One region of the Shinella sp. GW821-FHT11G07 genome, then DNA from elsewhere that is predicted to be linked to it. Evidence: riboswitches for the same ligand, from Rfam matches in the RefSeq annotation. Region 1 holds a riboswitch; each other region holds the start of a gene.
What was found. A riboswitch is a leader RNA that binds a small molecule or an ion and turns the genes downstream of it on or off. The one in region 1 is predicted to bind cobalamin.

Region 1 (7,304 bases):
GTCGTGGCTGACGACGATCGCGCCTGCCCGCCAGCCCGCAAGCAGGTCGATGACCGCCCGGCGCCCTTCCCGGTCGAGATTGTTGGTCGGCTCGTCGAGCAGCAGGAAATCCGGTTCGCTGAAGATGAGGGCTGCAAGCGCCGCGCGTGTGCGTTGCCCGCCGGACAGCGCCGTCAAAGGTGTGCCCGGTTCGGCAGACAGACCGACACGGGCAAGAGCTGTGGCAAGCCGCGTCTCCAGCGTCCAGTCCGCATCGGCAAGGGCATCGGCGTCCGCCTCGCCACGCTCTGCACGGTCAAGCAGATCGAGAGCCTCGACGATGCCGAAGAGGCTTGCGACCGTTTCATCCGCCGCGACCTGCACGCACTGACGCAGCAGGCCGAGCGTGCCGTCCACCGAGACGGTGCCGGCCTGTGGCGCAAGATCGCCGGTCACGAGCTTCAGCAATGTCGTCTTGCCGACGCCATTGCGGCCGACAAGGCCCGCGCGCTCGGCACCGAAGCTCAGATCGAGATTCGAAAGGAGGGTGTGGCCGTCAGGCGTGGACCACGTGATTTTGGAAAGGGTGATGGAAGCAAGCATGGTAATCCCCGAGAACAAAACGAAATCGATTTGTGTTCGGGTTGAATTCCATGGTGCACCAGCCGGTCAGCATTGACGATGCCGGAGATTTAGGGCCGAACCGGCCGGCTTGCAAGCCCGAGGCCGGTTCGGCAGATCGAAAGCCTCAGGTAGCCGGCGGCTGATCCAGCCGCTTCGACCACTCGTCCGCCTTGCCATTGCCGGCGGGATGCCAGGGCGATCCCTTGAGGCCGAGCTTGCCGCGCAGGCCCATCGCCGAAATGATCAGCCGGTTCATGCCGGAGGCGATGAAGGGCAGCGACGCGAGGTGCAGGCCGGTGAACGGCAGGAAGGGATTGCGGCGCAGCGACCCATAAATCTCGATGCGCGTCGTCGTCTTGTAGCTCGGGCTGCGCGCGTGGAAACCGTGCGTGTCGGCGACGATCAGCGTATTGGCCTTAACGGTCATCTTGACCGGCTGGCCATAGCCGAGCGCACCCAGTTCATCAGGCATGATGCGCAGCGAGCCACGGGCGGAGTAGATATTTTCGATGGCATCGGGATTCTCGCTGATGCGACGCTCCCAGGCGATGCGCTGCGGTGTCATCTCGTGCGAGCCGGGCACATAAGCGAAGGGGCCGTCTTCCTCCTCGACGTCGCGCAGGAAGAGCCAGGCCTTGGCCGTCGGCTGGAACGTATCGCTGTGCAGGGCGGTCTGCGGATCGGTCGAGCCCTTGGCGATGACCGACGGCAGGGCCATCACCACCTGCACGACGAGCAGCGGCTGGCCGGCATGGGACGATACGTAGCGCAGCAGATTGGTGAGCCGCGGGTCGTTGCGCGCCGCCTTGAAGCCCGGCAGGCTTTCCAGGTCGCTGTCGTCGATGATCGCGCGGCGGGTGACTGTGGCGCCCTGCTTCATATCGTAACGCTCGAAATCGCGCTCGGCGAGTTCGCGCGTGACCGCGGCGAAATCTTCGGGGGACAGGAAGTTCTCGATCTTCACGAAGCCGTTCTCGGCATATTGCCGGCGATATTCCGGCGCGACCGTGCTTTCCAGCTTGGTCCGGCGCCAGGCCGCCATGCGCATGGCGAGCGAGACGCGCTTTTCATGCAGCCCTTTCCTGTTCAGCCATTTGCTGCCGATGATGGGATTGTCGGCGAAGGATTTGGCGCCGGACGCGACCTGAAGCGCGTAGAGAGGACTGAGCAAGACTGACGAAATCCGCATGTGCACCTGCCTGCAAGGGCCGGTCTCCCCTTGAGGGCGACTGCGCGAGAAGCGCGCATACCGGCTGTTGTATGTGCCGAGAGTGCTACACCAAGCCCTGGGGGAGATCAATTACGCCCCTTCACCAAAAAGGTGAGTATTCAAATCATGTTTCTCTTGCGCGTTAATCACAAATGCGGGAGCGCGTTGCGCTTCCCCCCCGGTAGCCTATGATAAGGCCTGCATATGCGGCGGGATTGCCGCCCAAACGCACATTCATGGGATCGACGACTTGAAAAGACGCGCCAGTCTTCTTTTTGCCGTTGCTACCGGCCTGCCGCTGTTATTCTTCGGCGGCACGGCGGCCGCGAACGTGTGCGAGCGCATCCAGGCTGAGCTTGCCAACCTGCCCCGGGTGCTGGTCGATACGTCGAGCGCCCGCAAATATGCCGGCGCCATCGCGCGCCAGAACATCCAGCTTCGCAAGGCCAAGGGCGACCAGCGCCGCCTCGGCTGTTCGGGCGGCAGCATCATCGTCGTCGGTGGGCCGAACGCTGAAGCGTGCGACACGCTGGAGTCGGTCATTGGCAAGATGGAGCGCAATCTCCAGATCCTCGACAGGAAGCGCCGCGAATTCGCCGGCGGCACCTCAACGGACGGCAAGCGCAGGCGCCTGCTCGCCTCGTTTGAGACGAACGGCTGCAACGACGAAGCGAAAGTGATGCCCGTCGCGGCGACCGAGACGCTGCGCACACCAGATGAAACACACAGCCTGCCGCTCGGCACCATGCCTGATGGCAGCGGGCGGCTGGAATTGCGCTCGCTTGGCGGCAGCAATGGCCATGGCAACCTGCGCACCGTCTGCGTGCGCACCTGCGACGGCGGCTTTTTCCCTATCTCCTCCGGCGCCACGCCACTCGATTTTCGCCGCGACCAGCAAGTCTGCAGCATGATGTGCCCGCAGACGGAAACCGAGCTCTTCTATCAGTCGATGACGAACGGGCAGGAAACCGACCAGATGACCTCGACGGTTACCGGTCGCCCCTATTACGAGCTGCAGAACGCCTTCTCCTACCGCACGCGTGACCTTTCCAAGCCCGGCGCCTGCGGCTGCAACCTCTCGGCCTATTACCAGGAGATGATCAAGCGCGAGAAGGCGCTGAAGGGCGACCCTGCGCAGGCATCGACCGGCGACGACGGCGGTTCCATCACCAGGATCGATACCCTGCCGAAAAAGGCGGAAACAGCGGTCAAGACGCCGGTGACGATCGAGGAACGCGACTACGATCCGGCGACCAGCAAGGTGCGCACCGTCGGCCCGGTCTTCCTGCCGGCAAACCAATCCGCCATCGACCTCGGCCGTCCGGCCGATGCCGGCGTCAACTGACGTCGGTTTCCGGCCAGCGCTCCTCGAACACCAGTTCTTCCAGCGGCAGGCGCTGTCGCCAGCCCTTCACCGCAAGCTCCGGCTCGGCATAGAGTCGGTCGACGAAACCGACGCACAGCCAGGCGACGATCTCGATATGCTCGGGTATGCCGAGGATGTTCCGGACGTCGCTGTCGTGAAAGATGCTAACCCAGCCGACGCCGACCCCTTCCGCCCGCGCCGCGAGCCAGAGGTTCTGCACGGCGCAGACCGTCGAATAGACATCCATGCGCGGATTGTGGGTGCGGCCGAGCACCACCGTTCCGCCGCGTGTTGGATCACAGGTCACGCAAATCGAGAGCGGCGCCTTTAGAATGCCCTCGAGCTTCAGGGCGCGATAGTGCTCCTGACGCTCGCCTTCGAACATCGCCACCGCCTCGGCATTGGCTTTTTGAAACGCGGCATGCACCCGCCGCCGCGTCGCCTCGCTGCGCACCGTGAGAAAATTCCACGGCTGCATGAAGCCGACCGACGGCGCGCTGTGTGCGGCATGCAGCAGGCGGCCGACGAGGTCGTCCGGCAATGGTTCGGGCAGAAACTGGTCACGCACGTCGCGGCGCGTTTCGATGGCACGATAGACGGCTTGCCTGTCCTCGCAAGAAAAGGCGCCCGCCCGGACCAGAGGGTCCCACGGTTCGGTTCGCATCGTTTTCTCCCCAACAATGCGCACAACCTGCCGCCGTCCACGCGGGTTCGGTCTATCTTGCCAGGCCGGTCTTCTGACTTCGGGTCACGCAGCAAGCACCTGCCTTCCCGGTTGAGCAACCAGTGGCAAAAGCCTGAATCGATTCAAGCTTTTACGGCGCACGCCATCCCCGTCACAGCGTTGGGCACGTTCCGGACCTGGGCTTTTCAAGCCCGCACCGGATTCCCGATTCTCCCGCAAAAAGCGGGCACCTGACGGGAGCGATATGCGCATGACCGGACGATGCGATCAAGCCCGCTTGCGCCGCGGGCCTGTCCATCTGCGGCTCACTAGGCGGCGCGGGCCTCGCCGGCGTCGGCAATCTCGGCCCTGTCCATGTCACCGGCATGGACGGCACGATTGCGGCCGGCGTTCTTGGCAGCATAGAGCGCGGCGTCAGCCATTACCATGACGTCGTGCACCGTCTTGCCGTGCTGCGGAAACTGGGCGATGCCGGCGCTGCCGCCAATGAGAAGAAGCTGCCCGTCATAGGCGATCGGGATCTGCGCATCCAGAACGAGGCTGGCGGCAAGCTCCACCAGATGCTCACGGCTATGTTCGCCGGTCAGCAGAACGCAAAACTCGTCGCCCCCCAGGCGGGCGACGCAACCGCGCCGGCCGACACGCTCGGAGAACCGCCTGGCGACGGCCTGGAGCACCGCATCCCCCGCTGCATGCCCATGCCGGTCGTTGACTGCCTTGAACCTGTCGAGATCGAGCGCGAGGATCGCGAAGGGCTTGTTCTCGCCCTTCTTGATGGCGCGCGACACTTCCTCGTCAAAACCGCTGCGGTTCTTGAGGCCGGTCAACGGATCGTGCCGTGCGAGGAAGGCGTTCTTCGTCTCGCTGCGCTGGAGCGCGCGGACGAGCGCGGAAAAGCGCAGGGTGACGAACAGCATGACGCCGGCAAACACCAGAACGAACAACGCGATCTGCGGCAGCGCCGAGCGCCAGACGAAGGATCCGGGCATGTTGGGCCGCCAGGACGTGACCATCGGATTGTAGGTATCCCCGCCGACCGGCGTCATCAGCAACCCCGGCTCCTGTGTCACGATCGGCGTGAAGCCAAGATCGCGCACGCCGAGGCGCCGTTCGGTGTTTGCCAGCATCTTTTGCGAAACGGGTTTGACGGTGATCAGCAGCGTCGGCTCAAGCCGGTTCGCGGGGATGTAAAGTGTCTTGGGAATAACCGCCTGCACGACGACGATGCTCATCACCCGGTCGATCAACCGCATGCCGGAAACGTGGATTTCGGGCAGTGCCGGCGTCAGCAGGTCCGGATCCGCCTTGGCACCGGCCACCACCCAACCGCCGCGATCGGGCGACAGCGCCTCGCGATAGGCGCGCTCGGCCCTGCGGGTGAGATCGCTCACCCAGTGCAGCTTTTCGCGGGCCTTGCGCTCGGAAACCTTTTCACCGCGCTGTACGCCCAGCACCTTTTCACCATCCGGCGAGGTAAGGATCATCCAGGAGAAACCGAAATCGGACCACATCCAGTCCCGCATCTGGTCGCGCACGAAGGTGTCGTCCGGCATGCCGTCCGCCAGTTCGTTGAACGCCTTGTCCCAGAAGGAGAGCTGGCTCTGGTATTGCACGACCTGGTCGATCTGGTGGCTGAACTCGTTGCGCACCAGGGTGCGCTCGGTCTCGGCGACGAAACTGTCGGCCCGCTCGATTGCATGGTCCAGAACGAGATAGTTGGCGGCTCCAAACAGCAGGACGATCATCAAGGCCGCCGCCCGGATCGCCCAACCTACACCGCGTCGCCGCGTCGTGCGGCCCAGTTCAGCCTTGCCCGTCATTGTTTCCCTGCCTGTCCCCCACCCTTTCCGGGCATTGTTGGGAGGAGACTAACTGACAGACGGCAAAATTCGCTTAAACGGGCTGGTGAGTGAAAACTTAACTCACGCTCACCGGAAATGGGGATCACCCAGCCGGCGCGTAGCGCACGAAAGCGAATTCTGTGCCATCCGGCGACCAGTTCGGCACGTTCATCGTGCCCTGCCCGCCGAAAAGCTCGAACAGAATCCGTGCGTTGCCGCCGTCCATGTCCATGAGGCGCAGGCGCACATCGAGATCGCGGGGATGATCGAAAACGTCGCCCTCGTAGGAGAGCACGAGCAGGTGTTTTCCGTCCGGCGAAGGGTGTGGGAACCAGTCACCATAGGGGCTGTCGGTGATGCGCGTCGGCTCGCTGCCATCCGGGCGCACGCGCCATATCTGCATGCGGCCGGTGCGGCTGGAATTGAAGTAGATCCACTCGCCATCGGCAGAATAATCCGGCCCGTCATTGCGCCCTTCGCCGAAGGTCACACGCCGCTCCTCGCCGCCTGCCACCGGGATGGTGTAGATGTCGAAGACATCGCCCCGGATGCCACAATAGGCGAATGTTTCGCCATCCGGCGACCAGCCATGCCAGTAGGACGGCAGGTTCGGCGTTACCAGCCGCGGCGTGCCGCCCTCGGCCGACAGCACATAGATCGCCGACTTGCCGAACTCGACCTTGTCGCTGATCGCCAGCAACGTGCCATCGGGCGAAAGCCCGTGGTCATTGTTGCAAAGCGTCGCAAACGCCGTGTCGATCTGCATGGGTTCGCCGCCATCGAGCGAAAGGCGATAGAGCAGCCCGTCGCCGTTGATGACCAGAAAACGCCCATCCCGCGAAAAATTCGGCGCCTCGACGAGCCGCTCCGTCTGCCACACGACGCGGGTTTCGCCAGTAACGATATTGTGGATCTCGACGGAACTGCGCATGGCCTTCTCCTGTCGTTATTGTCGCTCGTCGACCACCGGCAACAGCTTCCGGCAGATGGATTGCATGCGCACGAAATTGCTGTGCTCGCGCCAGGTCGAAACGAAACCCCAGGCCAACAGCAAAAGGATACAGATGAAGGCCACGCCGGTGATGACCAGGCTGCCGGTCGCAAGGCCGTAGATGCCGAACACTGCCGGCGTCGCGAAATAGGCAACCTGCGCCGAAACCTGCCGGCCGGCCGACACGTCGCTCAGCGACCACAACCGGATGAGCTTGATTTCCTCCGGTGTGAAATCCGGGCGGTCTTCGTCACCGCCCGGCTCGCTGGAGCGCGCCTCCACGCCCTACCCCCGGTCCCGGAATCGGTTGGTGATCGGGTAGCGGCGGTCACGGCCGAAATTCTTCTTGGTGATTTTCACGCCCGGCGCCGATTGCCGGCGCTTGTATTCGGCGATGTAGAGCAGGTGCTCGATGCGGTGCACGGTTGCCGCATCATGGCCGCGCGCAACGATTTCCTCCGTGCTCATTTCCAACTCGACGAGGCATTCGAGGATGTCGTCGAGCACCGGATAGGGCGGCAGCGAGTCCTGGTCGGTCTGGTTGGGGCGCAGTTCCGCGGACGGGGCCTTGTCGATGATGTTGTTCGGGATCACCTCGCCCGTCGGGC
Region 2 (7,304 bases), on a different contig from region 1:
AGGTCAGCTCGTGGTCGCGGGCGTTGAAGGCCGCTTCCGAAATGCCCCAGGGCGTGCCGAGACGGCGGCCGTGGTTCATCTGCTCCTTCACCACCAGATTGTTCGTCTGGTTGAGGATACCGCCCTGGCGCTCCTGCATGACGAGCGGCGGCATGAGATATTCGAACATCGAGCCGGACCAGGAGACCAGCGCACCGCGCGAGCCGACCGGCACGACCGGACGGCCGAGCTTGTACCAGTGCTCGGTGGGAAGATCCCCCTTGGCGATCGCGAACAGGCTCGTCAGGCGCGCTTCCGAGGCGAGCAGGTCGTAGCAGGCCTCGTCGAGTTCGTTGGTCTCGACGCGGTAGCCGATGGACAGCAGGCGACGCTCCTGGCGGAACAGGAAGCCGAAATCCATCGAGAAGGCGATGTCGCGCGCACGGTCGCGCAGCACGACCAGCCGCGCCCGCAACGTCTCGATGCTGCCGAGGTCGAAGACGCTGTCGGCGATATGCGCCTCGCAAGCCGCGACCAGCGCGCCTGCCCAATGCACGACCTCGCCGCTCTGCGGCGACTTGATCTCGTGGTCGAGGTTGACGATCAGCTTGTTGACGTCGCGTGCCAGCACCGAAAGGTTGATGACGCGGATGGAGGCAAACTCGTGCTCGCGCTTGACCGCGGCGAGCGCGTTGTGGAAGCCGGCGATGCGCTCCTCGATGAGGCGGCGCAGCGGTCGGACGGTCTTGCGGTCATCGGGGAGTTCCGTCAGCGTCTCGGACAGGATCGATGCCACGTCGCCGATGCCGTCAAGGCTGCCTTGCAGAAACGCCGACGGCGCTTCGGCCCATTCGCGGCACATGGAGGAGACGGCGATGAGGTGGCCGGCGAGGTTGCCGCTATCGACCGCCGAAACGTAGCGGGGGCCAAGCGTTTCCAGCGTGTTCGTGCGGTACCAGTTGTAGAGGTGGCCGCGGTACTTCGGCATGCCGTCGATGGTCGAAACCGTCTGCTCCAGGCGCCGCACCGTCTCTTCAAAACCGATCCAGCCGAAATCGCGCGCGGAGATGACCGAGAGCAGGTAGACGCCGATATTGGTGGGCGACGTGCGCTCGGCAAGCACCGGCTGCGGCGTTTCCTGGAAATTGTCCGGCGGCAGGAAGTGCTGCTCGGCCGTCACGAAGGTCTCGAAATAGCGCCAGGTGCGCCGCGCGATCTTGCGCAGCTCAGTGGCGACATAGTCGGACACGACGAGCTGGTCCTCGGTCTCCGCCGTCTGGCTGACATTCCAGGCGATCATCGGCGAGAGCAGCCAGACGAGGGCGAAGGGAATGCCGATGAAGGGCAGGCCCGTATCGGAGACCATGGCGAGCGCCACGGAGACCACGGCGAGCGCCGGCGCCTGCCACATGGTTTTGTAATGGGCGAGGATGCCGCCGCGCGCAGCACTATCGGCCTGCGCGGCCGTGCGCCATTCCAGCATCAGCTTGCGGCTGACGAAGGTGCGGTAGAGCGAGCGGATGATCGCGTCCGCCATCAAGCCCGCCGAATGGGCGATGAAGACGATGCGGAGTGCCACCTGCGCATTGGCCGCGCGGATATCAGAGATGACCCGATGCACATGGGCACGCGCGACGATGTCGTTGCGGCGCGGCATGATGCCGGAGATCAGCGACAGCGTCGGTGCGACGAAGAGCAGGAAGATCAGCACGAGCTGCCAGATCAACGCCTGGCGCGGCTCCATGTAGTACCAGCCCATGACGGAGGCGACGAGCCAGCCGATTGGGATAAGGCTGCGGCGCAGGTTGTCGTACATCTTCCAGCGGCCGATCATGGAAATTCCACTCGACGGGCTGAAGAGGTAGGGCAGCAGCTGCCAGTCGCCGCGCGCCCAGCGATGCTGGCGCGAGGTCTCGACACCGTAGCGCGTCGGGAAATCCTCGACGAGTTCTACATCCGTCACCAGTGCGCAGCGCGACAGCGAGCCTTCGAGAAGGTCGTGGCTCAGCACGGCATTCTCGCCGATCCGGCCCTTCACGGCCGCCTCGAAGGCGTCGACGTGATAGAGGCCCTTGCCGGTAAAGGTGCCTTCGCCGACGAGGTCCTGGTAGATGTCCGACACGGTGAAGACGTAGGGATCGATGCCTCGGTCGGCGGAATAGATGCGCTGGAAGGTCGAGGCTTCCTTACCGGTCGTCAGCGAGGGCGTGACGCGCGGCTGGAGAATGCTGTAGCCGGCGGTGATTTCGCCCGTCGCCTCGTCGATGACGGGGCGGTTGATCGGGTGATGCATCTTACCGACGAGCTTGGTCACGGCATCGCGCATCAGGCGCGTGTCGGAATCGAGCGTCATAACATATTTGACGTCCGCCGGCACGATGTTGGCGCCCGGCAGGAAGGTCGTGTCGCCGTCGCCGCGCAGAAGCAGGTTCAGCTCGTGCAGCTTGCCGCGCTTGCGCTCCCAGCCCATCCAGGCGCCTTCCGACGGATTGTAGAGCCGGCGGCGGTGCAGGAAGTAGAAGCGCGTGCGCCCGTCATAGGCGTAGCGGGCGGACAGCGCCGCAACCTCGCGCTTGGCATATTCGAGCACGTCGAGATCGGCCGGCGTTTCTTCCGACTGGCTGTCGGCCCAGTCGCTGATGAGCGCGAAATAGATCTCGCCACGCGGATTGGCGAGGTAGTGCACTTCGAGATTGCGCACCAATTCGTCGACATGGTCGCGCTTGGAAATCAGACAGGGCACGGCAAGCAGCGTGCGCGCATCGTCCGGAATGCCGTCCTTGAATTCGTAGCCGACAAGGCGGGACGGCGTGACGAAGAAGGTGACCAGCGTGTTGAAAAGACCCGTCGCGCCCTCGGAGGCCGGCAGCGCGAAAAGCACGAGCATGATCAGCCATGCGCCATTCGGAATATCGAGCGGATCGAGGAAGAAATAGACCGCGATCATCGCCAGCAGCGTCAGGATGATGTTGGGCGCGGCAATCGCAAACCAATCCAGCTTGCGGGTCAGGCGCACGGCGCGCTGGACGATCGACGGACGATAGCCGATGCGCTTTTCGAGCTGCTTGCGCTTCTTGCCGACGAGGAAGGCCGCCACATTGGCCTTGTAATCCAGGTCCTCGACATGCGCCGCCGCGTCTTCCTCGGTCATGGTGAGCGCGATTTCGGTCACTTCCAGCTCGGTCTTGCCGGAGCGGCGGGCGAAGCGCTCGATCGTGTTGCGGTACTTGTTGCGCGAGCCGAAATCGAGGTCGCTATAGTCGGAGCGCTGGCGCAGCGCTTCGTCGAGGCGGCTGACGCTCTCGAACCAGACGGGCCATTCCGTATCGTCGACGGAGCGCAGGCTCTTGATGAGCGAACTCATCGTGACGTTGCCGGAGGACAGCCGGTTGTTCTCCGCGACGATCAGCTCCTCAAGGTCGCTGCCGCGGCTCTCGATCTTGCGCTCCAGCCACTGGATTACCGCGCCGGAGGCCTGCAAGCCGTCACGAAGCCGGTAGAGCAGCTGGATGACGAAGGTGTTGTCGTCGATGAAGGTCTCCATCGACTGGAGATGGGCAATGCATTTTTCCGGATCGTTGAGCCGGATCAGTTCGTCCGCCACTTCGTTCGCCTTCAGCCGCATCTTGCGCGAGCGCTCGACGCGGCTCGAAATGCGGCGGAGGTTTTCAAGAAGCACGAAACGAATGAAGGAAGGCAGCGCCCAGAGTTCGCCGATCTTCAGCGCATCGACCTTCTGGAAGCCCTGGACGAAAGCCGTCAGGCCGTCATGCGAGACGCTGCTATGCGTATGGGCGACATAGAGCCAGGCGACGGCGAGCGTGCGCGGCATCACCTGCCCCTCGACCTCCAGGGTCGGCAACTGGCGGAAGAAGCGGCGGGGGAAATCGCGGCGGACTTCCTGGATCGCCTCTTCGACGACGTAATAGTTGTCGAGCAGCCATTCGGCTGCGGGGGTGATCTGCACGCCCGCTTCGACATCCTTCGCCGTCGTCTGGTAGACGCGGAAGATTTCCTTCTCGTTTTCCTTGTGCCGGGCACGGAATTCGAAGGGTCGGAAGCCGGGCAGGGCCGCGCGTTTGTCGCGCGCCAGCGCTTCACCGCAATCGGCAAGCTCCTCCAGCGTCAGATAGGTGGCGCGGATCGAATCGTTATAATCGATCTGCTTGACGTCGGCATCGCGCGAGGAGGCTTGCGGCGTATTATGAAGGGGCATGTTTCTGATTCTGGATCCGGCCATGTGGAACCATCCGGCGGCGGCCTTTGCGCTGGACAGTTTTTTGCGGGCAGGGTTCATATTTGTGCCGCGATCAGCCATGGCACCGAACCGCACCCCGGGGGCACTTGACGGTTGGACAGGGCTCAGGCGACACGCTTGTTGGCATCCTGGCCGCGTGGTGCATGAAAACGGCATTTTTTAGCCGTAAGGACAGAGACTTGCAACATGTCAACAGGACTGGATGGCGCAGCATGGACCCTCATCTGCGGATTTGGTGAATCGCCCATCCCTCCCCAAGGGCGAACCTGCGCATGGTGCAGGCGGAAAGCCAAATGCCTGATGCGGGAAAAAGTTCCCGCCCTGTGCATGATAGTCAAAACCATTGACTTGCCGGCGCGCTGACGCCAGTTTGCCGAAGTCAGGGTCTTCCGAGTCGCATGCGGCTTGGAGGCTAAGAGGGAAGCCGGTGCGATGCTCCAGATGGAGTGCCAAGACCGGCGCTGCCCCCGCAACTGTGAACGGTGAGCGACTGTCGATAAAGCCACTGGTCTTTGGACCGGGAAGGCGAGACAGAGGCGACGACCCGTGAGCCAGGAGACCTGCCCTGATACTTGAAACGTCCATGGGCGGGGTGTCCCAGTGGTGCGCTTGCTTGTCGCCTTTCGGCGAAATCCAGCATGCGTGCGTCCGGTCATCCCCCAATTTACCGATTGGGGAAGAAATGCTTGCACTTGATCACAACGGCCTCTCCGGCACCGGAAAGCCGGAATCCGTCTTCATCTCCTGGCTGCTCTGGCAACCGCGCGGCGCCGACCTTGCCGTCGAGGCACTGAAGGAGGTGCAGAAACTCTCCCGTTATGAGGATGCCGATCCGGATATTGCCCGCCTGCGATCGCTTTTCGCCTCGCTTGCCGGTGCAGACCGTCCGCTTCACTGACGCGTCGGTCCGCATAAACGCATATTGACATAAAGATATCTTTATGTGACTTCCGATGCAGTATGATTGCACCGGAGGGCTTTGCCATGGCCAAATCGCACCTGGACACCCTGTTCGGCCCCGAACTGCCGCGCCGCGACGGCCGCGAGATCCTCGCAGCCCTGCAAAAAGCCGCGCGCGAGCGCATCCTGGTGCTCGACGGCGCCATGGGCACGGAAATCCAGACGCTCAAGCTCATCGAGGACGATTTCCGCGGCGACCGCTTCGGCGATTGCGCCTGCCACCAGCAGGGCAACAACGACCTGTTGACGCTGACCCAGCCGGGCGCGATCGAGGACATTCATTACCGCTATGCGCTGGCCGGCGCCGATATTCTCGAAACCAACACCTTCTCCTCCACCACCATCGCCCAGGCCGACTACGGCATGGAGGACATGGTCTATGAACTGAACCGCGACGGTGCGCGCCTTGCGCGGCGCGCCGGCCTGCGCGCGCAGGAAAAGGACGGCCGCCGCCGTTTCGTCGCCGGCGCGCTCGGCCCGACCAACCGCACCGCCTCCATCTCGCCCGACGTCAACAATCCCGGCTACCGCGCCGTCTCCTTCGATGATCTGCGCCTCGCCTATGCCGATCAGCTGCGCGGCCTCATCGATGGTGGCGCCGACATCATCCTGATCGAGACGATCTTCGACACACTGAACGCCAAGGCCGCGATCTTCGCCACCCGCGAAGTCTTCGAGGAAAAGGGCATCGAGCTGCCGGTCATGATCTCCGGCACGATCACCGACCTTTCCGGCCGCACGCTGTCCGGCCAGACGCCGGAAGCCTTCTGGAACTCGGTGCGCCACGCCGATCCCTTCTCGATCGGCCTCAACTGCGCGCTCGGCGCCAATGCCATGCGCGCCCATCTCGCGGAAATCTCCTCTGTCGCGCAGACCTTCGTCTGTGCTTACCCCAATGCCGGCCTGCCGAACGCCTTCGGCCAATATGACGAGACGCCGGACGAGATGGCCGCCCAGATCGAAGGGTTTATGCGCGACGGGCTCGTCAATATCGTCGGCGGCTGCTGCGGCTCGACGCCGGACCATATCCGCGCCATCGCCGCCGCCGCCGCGCGCCATAGCCCACGCGAAATCCCCGACATCCCGCGCCATATGCGGCTGTCCGGCCTCGAACCCTTCACGCTGACCGACGCCATTCCCTTCGTGAATGTCGGCGAGCGCACCAACGTCACCGGCTCGGCGAAATTCCGCAAGCTGATCACCGCCGGCGACTATGCGGCCGCCCTCGACGTCGCGCGCGACCAGGTGGCGAACGGCGCGCAGATCATCGACATCAACATGGACGAGGGCCTGATCGATTCAGCTCGGGCCATGACGGAATACGTCAACCTCATCGCCGCCGAGCCGGATATCGCCCGCGTTCCCCTGATGATCGACAGTTCGAAATGGGAGGTGATCGAGGCCGGCCTGAAATGCGTGCAGGGCAAGCCGCTGGTCAACTCGATCTCGCTGAAGGAAGGCGAGGAAGCCTTCCTGCACCACGCGAAGCTCGTGCGCGCCTATGGCGCCGCCGTCGTCGTCATGGCGTTCGACGAGACCGGGCAGGCCGACACCAGGGCGCGCAAGGTGGATATCTGCACCCGCGCCTACAAGCTCTTGACCGAAGTCGCCGGCCTTGCGCCGGAAGACATCGTCTTCGACCCGAACATCTTTGCCGTCGCCACCGGCATCGAGGAGCACGACAATTACGGTGTCGACTTCATCGAAGCGACCGCCGAAATCACCGCCACCCTGCCGCATGCCCATATCTCGGGCGGCGTCTCCAACCTCTCCTTCTCGTTCCGCGGCAACGAGCCGGTGCGCGAGGCGATGCACGCGGTGTTCCTCTACCACGCCATCCAGGCGGGCATGGACATGGGCATCGTCAATGCCGGCCAGCTCGCCGTCTACGACACGATCGAGGCGGACCTGCGCGAGGCCTGCGAAGACGTGGTGCTGAACCGCGCGCCGAAGGGCGGCGGCACCGCGACCGAGCGCATGCTGGAGATCGCCGAACGCTTCAAGGGCACGGCCGGCAAGGAAGCCAAGGAGCGCGACCTCGCCTGGCGCGACTGGGCGGTCGAAAAGCGCCTCGAACACGCCCTCGTCAACGGCATCACCGAATTCG
Region 3 (7,304 bases), on a different contig from region 1:
CACGGAAATTGGTCATGTAGAAGGCCCATTGCACGTTCGGGAATTCCGCAAAGCGGGAATTGGCCACCGTGATGTGGCAGTAGCCTAGATGCGGCGTCTCGGCCAGCGTACGGTGGAAGATCAGCTTGGGAAACTGGATCGTCTCATGAAAGCCGTTGATACGGTCATGCGTGACGCTGCCCGCCCGCTCCAGCTTGCGGCCGGTGCGCTCGGCCACTTCCGGATAGGAGAGGTAACGCTTCTCGCTCGGGCTCCAGTTGACGTCGCGGTCGATACGGCCGGTCCGGAGAAATTGCGTGTGTACGGCTGCTTTCGGCGGGTTCGCACGCTTGTAGGCAACGGCGTCGTAATATCGAAATTTCGTCTGCTGCACGTGGCGGCACTCCATCCTCGCGCCCTGATCGCAGACGAGTTTAGGAAAACGTCGTTAAGCAATCCTTGCTGTCGCACTCCCAATTCCTGTCCCGGCAACATCGTGGTCGCAATATGACAAGCGTGTGATGCTTGGCCACAGCATCGCCATTGTCGAGGCAATGCGCCGAAAAATTAGGCATATCGCTTTGGTATGACTGGAGAAAGTTACCCCGCCACGCCCTGGCTCTTCTGGAAACAGCTGTCGTCAAATCAGGAGGCCATGTCGTTTTCCGACATGTTGCGCGACGATTCTTGCGTTTAGATAGGAACACTCAAGGTGCCATTCCTCAGGGAGGGTGGAGAATTGGGAAGCCGGTTGAATTCCGGCGCTGCCCCCGCAACGGTGTTGGAGCAAGGTGCAGCAGAAGCCACTGGACGGGAGGTCTGGGAAGGCGCTGCACTGGTTCGGAAGGCATGACCCCGAAAGGTTTTCGACTTTTTGGACGCGGTCATGCCCGACAAGAACACTCCTCAGCCCGGAAACCAGCCTGGAGAAACGATCGTGACTGGCTGCGGCGGGCGGCCGGGAAGCGTGCACTCCGTGCGGCTTGCCGCCTGGATGCCGTCTCCTTCCGTGCGCCTCATCCGAAAGCAGTTCCAGGAAAAGTGTGAAGCGGTTTTCCGTTCGGAATTGCGTGGCAATAATTTGGATATCTGAGGATCCAGCATGGACATTCGCAGCGACGTGCTCCGCAAGCTCAAGAACCGGCGCGACGGCTACAGCCTCGAGCAGGCCTTCTATATCGACCAAGACCACTACAAGCTCGACCTGGAGACGATCTGGTACCGCGACTGGCTGTTCATCGGCCATGACTGCGAGATTCCCAAGGCCGGCAACTATTTCACCGTGCAGGTCGGCGACTATCCCGTCGTCGTCACCCGCGACCGCTCGGGCACGGTGCGCGCGCTGCACAATTCCTGCCGCCACCGCGGCTCGCGGGTGTGCACGCAGAACAAGGGTTCGTCTGCCAAGCTCGTCTGTCCCTATCACCAGTGGACCTACGAACTGGACGGTTCGCTGCTCTTCGCCCGCCACATGGCGGAGGATTTCGACAGGACGCAGCACAGCCTGAAGCGCATGCATTGCGAGACCGTCGGCGGCTACATCTTCATCTGCCTTGCCGATGAGGCTCCGGATTTTGCGCCGTTCCGCGCCATGGTCGAGCCCTATCTCGCCCGTCACCGCCTCGGGGAGACCAAGGTCGCCTTCGAAAGCACGATCATCGAAAAGGGCAACTGGAAGCTCGTCTGGGAAAACAACCGCGAGTGCTATCACTGTGCCGCCAACCATCCGGAACTCTGCCGCACCTATCCGGAAGCGCCGAGCGCCACCGGCGTGCAGGGCGCCAAGGATGATCCCGTGATCGCCGAGCATTGGGCGAAGTGCGAGACTGCCGGCCTGCCGAGCGAATTCCGCATGTCGCCGACCGGCCAGTTCCGCGCCGCCCGCATGCCGCTCATCCAGGATGCCGAGAGCTATACCATGTCGGGCGCGCGCGCCGTTGCACGTCCGCTGTCGAGCGACGTGCCGGAAAGCCATATCGGCACGCTGCTGCTCTTCCACTACCCGACGACGTGGAACCATGTGCTGGCCGACCACGCCATCACCTTCCGCGTGCTGCCGCTCGGCCCGGAACTGACGCAGGTCACCACCAAATGGCTGGTCAACAAGGATGCCGTGGAAGGCGTCGACTATCGTCTCGACGAACTCACCCATGTCTGGACCGAGACCAACGACCAAGACCGCCGGATCGTCGAGGAAAATGCCTTCGGCATCCGCTCGCCGGCCTACCAGCCCGGACCTTATTCGCCGGAAGATGAAGGTGGCGTCATGCAGTTCGTCGAGTGGTACGCCAATTTCATGATCGAACGGCTCGACGGCGCCAAGCAGCCGCTGCCGCGGGTGGCGTGAGATGACGATCGCCAGCCATTTCCGCCATTTCGACGAGCTCAATCCCTGGCACGATCGCCACAACCTTCTCGAATGCGTCGCCGCGACCGTCGAGACGACGGATGTGATGACCTTCACCTTCCGTTCGGATCGGGACAACTGGTTCCGGTACCTGCCGGGCCAGTTCGTCACTCTGGAGTTGCCCGTCTCCGAAGACGAGCCGGTGATGCGCACCTACACGCTGTCCTCGACGCCCTCGCGCCCCTTCTCCGTCGCCGTGACGGTGAAGGCGCAAAAGAATTCGATCGGCACGCGGTGGATGTTCGATCATCTGAAGCCGGGCATGAAGCTGAAGGCCTTCGGACCGCTCGGCGACTTTTCCTTCGTGCGCTATCCCGCCGAAAAGTACCTCTTCATCTCGGCCGGCTCCGGCGTCACGCCAATGATGTCGATGACCCGCTGGATGTCGGATTGCGCACCGCAGTCGGACGTAGCCTTCGTCACCTGCGCGCGCAGGCCGGACGACCTGCTGTTCAAGGCGGAACTTGAATGTCTGGCGGCCCATATGCCGAACCTGGCACTCGGTTTCGTCGTCGAGGGCCACAATCCGCGCGATGGCTGGCATGGCCTGCGCGGCCGGATCGACGCGGCGCGTCTGTCGCTGCTGGCACCAGACTTCCGCGACCGCACCGTCTTTTGCTGCGGCCCGGAACCGTTCATGCGCGGCGTCAGGGATATGCTGAAGGTCTGCGGCTTCAACATGGAGCGCTACCACGAGGAGAGCTTCCAGCCGGCTGCAGCGCCGGCACCAGAGGAGATCGCCATTCGTGCCGGCGCCGGCGAGATCGAGGTCGATGCCAATGCGGTGGCCACCATCTCCTTCACCATGGCCGGCAAGGAAGGCAAATGCCCGCCCGGCCAGACGATCCTGCAGACGGCGCGCGCCGCCGGCGTGCGCATCGGCGCGGCCTGCGAGGGCGGCCTGTGCGGCACCTGCCGTGTCCTGAAGATTTCCGGCGACGTGGACATGCGCCACAATGGCGGCATTCTCGACGACGAGATCGAGGAGGGCTACATCCTCGCCTGCTGCTCGCGGCCGATCGGGGATGTGTCGATCGAGGCGTGACGGTCGGTATTCGACCTATCCATCGTCGGTGGCCGCGACTTCGATGAAGTCGATCGGTGCACCGGCGATGTTGTCGTCGAAAACTGCACAGACGAGCTTGCCGCCGAACACGCAGGCGCCATCGACATTCGTGCGATTGCCAACGGTCTGGGGATTGGATTTCGACGGCGTGTGTCCGTGTACCAGGTGCTTGCCCCAATAGTCTTCTGGCTCATCGGATCGAAACCGTAGCCACAGCAGGTCGCGCCTGCTTTGCCGATCCAGCGGGAAGGCGGGGGATACGCCGGCATGGACGAACAGCCTGTGCGCGTCGACATGCATGAGCGGCAGCTTTGCCGCCCAGTCGAGACAGGCGGCCGGCACCTTGCCGCCGAACGACATTTCGGTTTCAAGGCCGCCATTGTCGAGCCACCAGTCGCGGTCGCTGCGCCCGTCATAGGCCCCGCACATCATGTCCTCATGGTTGCCCATCAGGCATATCCACCGGAAATTGGCGGAGGGGCCGGCCATCAGCCGGTCGAGCACCGCACTGCTGTCCGGCCCGCGATCGATATAGTCACCGAGAAAGACCACCGTGCCCGACGCGGCATAGGCGTCGATCCGGGCGAGCAGCCTGTTCAGCGGATCGATACAGCCGTGAATGTCGCCAACAGCGAACGTATAGCTCATTCGGACACTGCTCTTGCGGGGCTGTGGGCTGGCCCTCAGAAATCCTGGTAGTTCATCGGTGTAACCTCTACCACGCGAGGCCCGAGCAGGGTGGTCGTGGTGCCGTTCGCCATGATGCCGGCGCGAACCTCTGCGCTGACCGCCACCGGAAACGGCGTCTTGCCGCCGGCGAGCGTGACGATGCCGGCCGTCTGGGCGGCCGTGCCGACAGAGGCGGTCGCTTCGGCCGTGGCGTTGAGTGCGCCGCCCGCCGGGATGGACGCGGTGAGCATCTCATCCAGCGGCTCGAAGGGCTTTTCCGGCAGCAGGGCACCGAACGTCCAGGCCTTTTGCAGCTCTGCCCTGGTCATCGGCGCGACGTTGACGTCGATGTCGTTTTCCGCCCCCTTGACGCGATAGGGGCAGCGGCGCTTGGAGCAGTTCGCGGCGGCGGAGAACTGCCAAAGCGCATAGTTGTCCCAGTTGCCCATCGGGAACGCGCCCTCGATGCCCGGCTTGTAGCGGGCATACCAGAGCGGCAGGCGAGAGAGGATGCGGTATGTGTCGCGGTTGAGCGCGATGTACCGGGCGGTGGAATGGTTGGTATAGAGCACCGGGTAGCGGCCGGTGCGCGTCTTCACATGGCCGGCAAAGATCTGCGCATCCTCGAGCGACATGTAATTGTCGGGATCGATGCCCTCGATGTCGAGCACCATCATCTCGTCGTCCTGCGGCTTGGCATAGTCGAGGAAATGATTGGCCTGGTCGATCGGGTTGCCGGGGCGGGCAAGGTGATAGGCGCCCCACAGCAGCCCTTTGGCGCGGGCAAGCAGGCGGCGTGTTTCGTAGAGTTCGCGGCTCACGGCATATTTGCGCCACATGGTCTTGCAGTGCGCCACCGTGTCGCCGCTATGCTCGCCCTTGCAGCTATAGCTCTCCGGCAGGCCGTCGGAGGCTTTCGAGATGAAACCGGCGATGCGCTTGTCGGACAGCATCTCTGACCAGTCGATCTCGTTCAGCTCGTAGGCGTCGATGACGATGGCGTTTTCCGGCGTCTTCCACGGTTCCACATCCGCTGCCTTGGCGGGAAAAGACAGGGCCGCCACCGTCATGAGGGCGGCCAGCCCGGAAAGATGCTTGGGGTTCATGGACGCTCCTGTTCGATCCTCACGCCTCCGCAAGCGAGCATGGTGCGACAGACATGGTTAATGGAGCGCTAATGCTGGCAGGCCATTGACGTGCGGCAGGGGCGAGCACATATGGAACGAAAGGGACTACAGTGCGTTTCTCGTTCAAATTGCCATTCGAGCAAGCGTCGAAAGGCACTGCCAGGAGAAAGACGATGAAGTTAGTCAGCAAAGTTTTCGCTGTCGCGATGTCGGCGCTGTTTGCCGCAACGCCGGTCACGCCTGTAAACGCGATGCCGCTTGCCGGCTCCATCAGCCAGCAGGCCAAAGCGACGAGTGAAAGTAATATACAGTTGGTTCGCGAAAGCACCTCCCCGTTGGTAAAGCGTAGAATCTGGCGCGATTCGAGAAGGTCCTATCGCAACGATGGCTGGCGCTCCGAGCGTCGCTGGCGCCATCGAGACCGTGATGTCGGCTGGCGTGACCGCGGCGATCGTCGTGGCTGGTACGGGGGCCATCGCGGATACCGTTACCAGCGGCGCGGCTACCGCTATCATGATGGTTATTGGTTCCCGCTCGCAGCGTTTGGCGCCGGTGCCATTATCGGTGGCGCGATTGCCAACGACCGCGGTTATGTCGGCGGCGGTTCGCATGTGAACTGGTGCGCCAATCGCTATCGTTCCTATCGCGCATACGACAACACGTTCCAGCCTTACAATGGCCCGCGCCAGCAGTGCATTTCGCCGTATAGCTGATGGGCTTGCATAAATGTGCCGGATTGCCCCGGCATAGCAAACAGGTCGACCGGTTCACCAACCGGCCGGCCTTTTTGCATTTCAGGCTTTGGTCTGTATTATTGACGTTTACGTAAAAATCAATAATCTGTCCGCCAGCAAATCGCCGTGCCCGCTTGTTCGGGGAGGGCGCATGGGGAGGAGGATAGAGATGTACAAGGCGCCGGTCGAGGAGATTGCGTTCACGCTGAAACACGTCGCGGGGCTGACGCCGGCGCTTGACGGGGGCCATCTCGGCGACCTCAGCGACGACCTCGTCGATGCCATCCTGTCAGAAGCCGGCCGGTTCGCGACCGAGGAAGTCGCGCCGCTCGCGGCGATCGGTGACACGCAAGGTGCGCGTTTCGTCGATGGCAAGGTCTCCATGCCAGATGGCTGGCCGTCGCTCTACAAGGCCTGGGCGGAAGGCGGCTGGAACTCGCTGACGGCCTCGCCGGATTTTGGCGGCCAGGGCCTGCCGCACATGCTGCATGTCGCAGCACTTGAGATGTGGAACAGCGGCTCGATGGCCTTCGCGATCGGCCCGACGCTGACGATCGGCGCGATCGAGGCGCTGACGGCGCACGGTTCCGACCACCTCAAGAGCACCTACCTGCCCAAAATGGTCTCCGGCGAATGGATGGGTTCGATGAACCTCACCGAACCGCATGCCGGCTCGGATCTTGGCGTCATGAAGACCCGTGCCGAACGCCGCGACGACGGCACTTACCGTCTCTTTGGCCAGAAGATCTTCATCACCTACGGCGAACACGATTTTACCGACAACATCGTGCATCTGGTGCTGGCCCGACTGCCGGATGCGCCGGCCGGCACGCGCGGCATCTCGTTGTTCCTCGTGCCGAAATTCCTCGTGAACGAAGACGGTTCGCTGGGGCCTCGCAACGATGCGCATTGCCATTCCATCGAACACAAGCTCGGCATTCACGGTTCGCCGACCTGCACGATGATCTACGGCGACGGCCGCTTCGGCGACGAGCCCGGCGCCATCGGCTGGCTGATCGGTGAGGAGAACCGCGGCCTCGCCTGCATGTTCACCATGATGAACAACGCCCGCCTTGCAGTCGGCATGCAGGGCGTGGCGATTGCCGAAGCCGCGACGCAGAAGGCGATCGCCTATGCCAAGGAGCGCACGCAGGGCAAGGCGCCCGGCTGGCAGGGGTCCGGCATGAGCCCGATCATCGAGCACCCGGACGTCGCTCGCATGCTGCTGACCATGAAGGTGCTGACCCAGGGCGCGCGGGCCATCACCTATGCCTGCGCCCACGCCGTCGATCTGTCGCATGGCGATGATGCAAAACACTGGG

Region 2: another riboswitch for cobalamin. It lies ahead of AC1RT2_RS12040 (hypothetical protein); the one in region 1 lies ahead of bluB (5,6-dimethylbenzimidazole synthase).
Region 3: another riboswitch for cobalamin. It lies ahead of AC1RT2_RS08000 (aromatic ring-hydroxylating oxygenase subunit alpha); the one in region 1 lies ahead of bluB (5,6-dimethylbenzimidazole synthase).

Annotation. Positions count from the first base shown of each region.
Region 1 covers NZ_JBXARJ010000002.1:320,518-327,821, reverse strand. The annotation lists gene AC1RT2_RS05075 (ABC-F family ATP-binding cassette domain-containing protein) at 1-582, opposite strand, end outside; gene AC1RT2_RS05070 (phytanoyl-CoA dioxygenase family protein) at 728-1,792, opposite strand; gene AC1RT2_RS05065 (DUF2865 domain-containing protein) at 2,064-3,158, shown strand; gene bluB (5,6-dimethylbenzimidazole synthase) at 3,151-3,843, opposite strand; cobalamin riboswitch at 3,890-4,113, opposite strand; gene AC1RT2_RS05055 (diguanylate cyclase domain-containing protein) at 4,173-5,684, opposite strand; gene AC1RT2_RS05050 (TolB family protein) at 5,809-6,636, opposite strand; gene AC1RT2_RS05045 (hypothetical protein) at 6,652-6,978, opposite strand; gene AC1RT2_RS05040 (NAD+ synthase) at 6,982-7,304, opposite strand, start outside.
Region 2 covers NZ_JBXARJ010000005.1:207,204-214,507, forward strand. The annotation lists gene AC1RT2_RS12035 (glycoside hydrolase family 94 protein) at 1-4,195, opposite strand, end outside; cobalamin riboswitch at 4,603-4,819, shown strand; gene AC1RT2_RS12040 (hypothetical protein) at 4,920-5,135, shown strand; gene metH (methionine synthase) at 5,222-7,304, shown strand, end outside.
Region 3 covers NZ_JBXARJ010000003.1:311,404-318,707, reverse strand. The annotation lists gene AC1RT2_RS08005 (DUF6656 family protein) at 1-373, opposite strand, end outside; cobalamin riboswitch at 673-920, shown strand; gene AC1RT2_RS08000 (aromatic ring-hydroxylating oxygenase subunit alpha) at 1,082-2,326, shown strand; gene AC1RT2_RS07995 (FAD-binding oxidoreductase) at 2,328-3,431, shown strand; gene AC1RT2_RS07990 (metallophosphoesterase family protein) at 3,447-4,100, opposite strand; gene AC1RT2_RS07985 (glycoside hydrolase family 25 protein) at 4,136-5,227, opposite strand; gene AC1RT2_RS07980 (BA14K family protein) at 5,422-5,961, shown strand; gene AC1RT2_RS07975 (acyl-CoA dehydrogenase family protein) at 6,152-7,304, shown strand, end outside.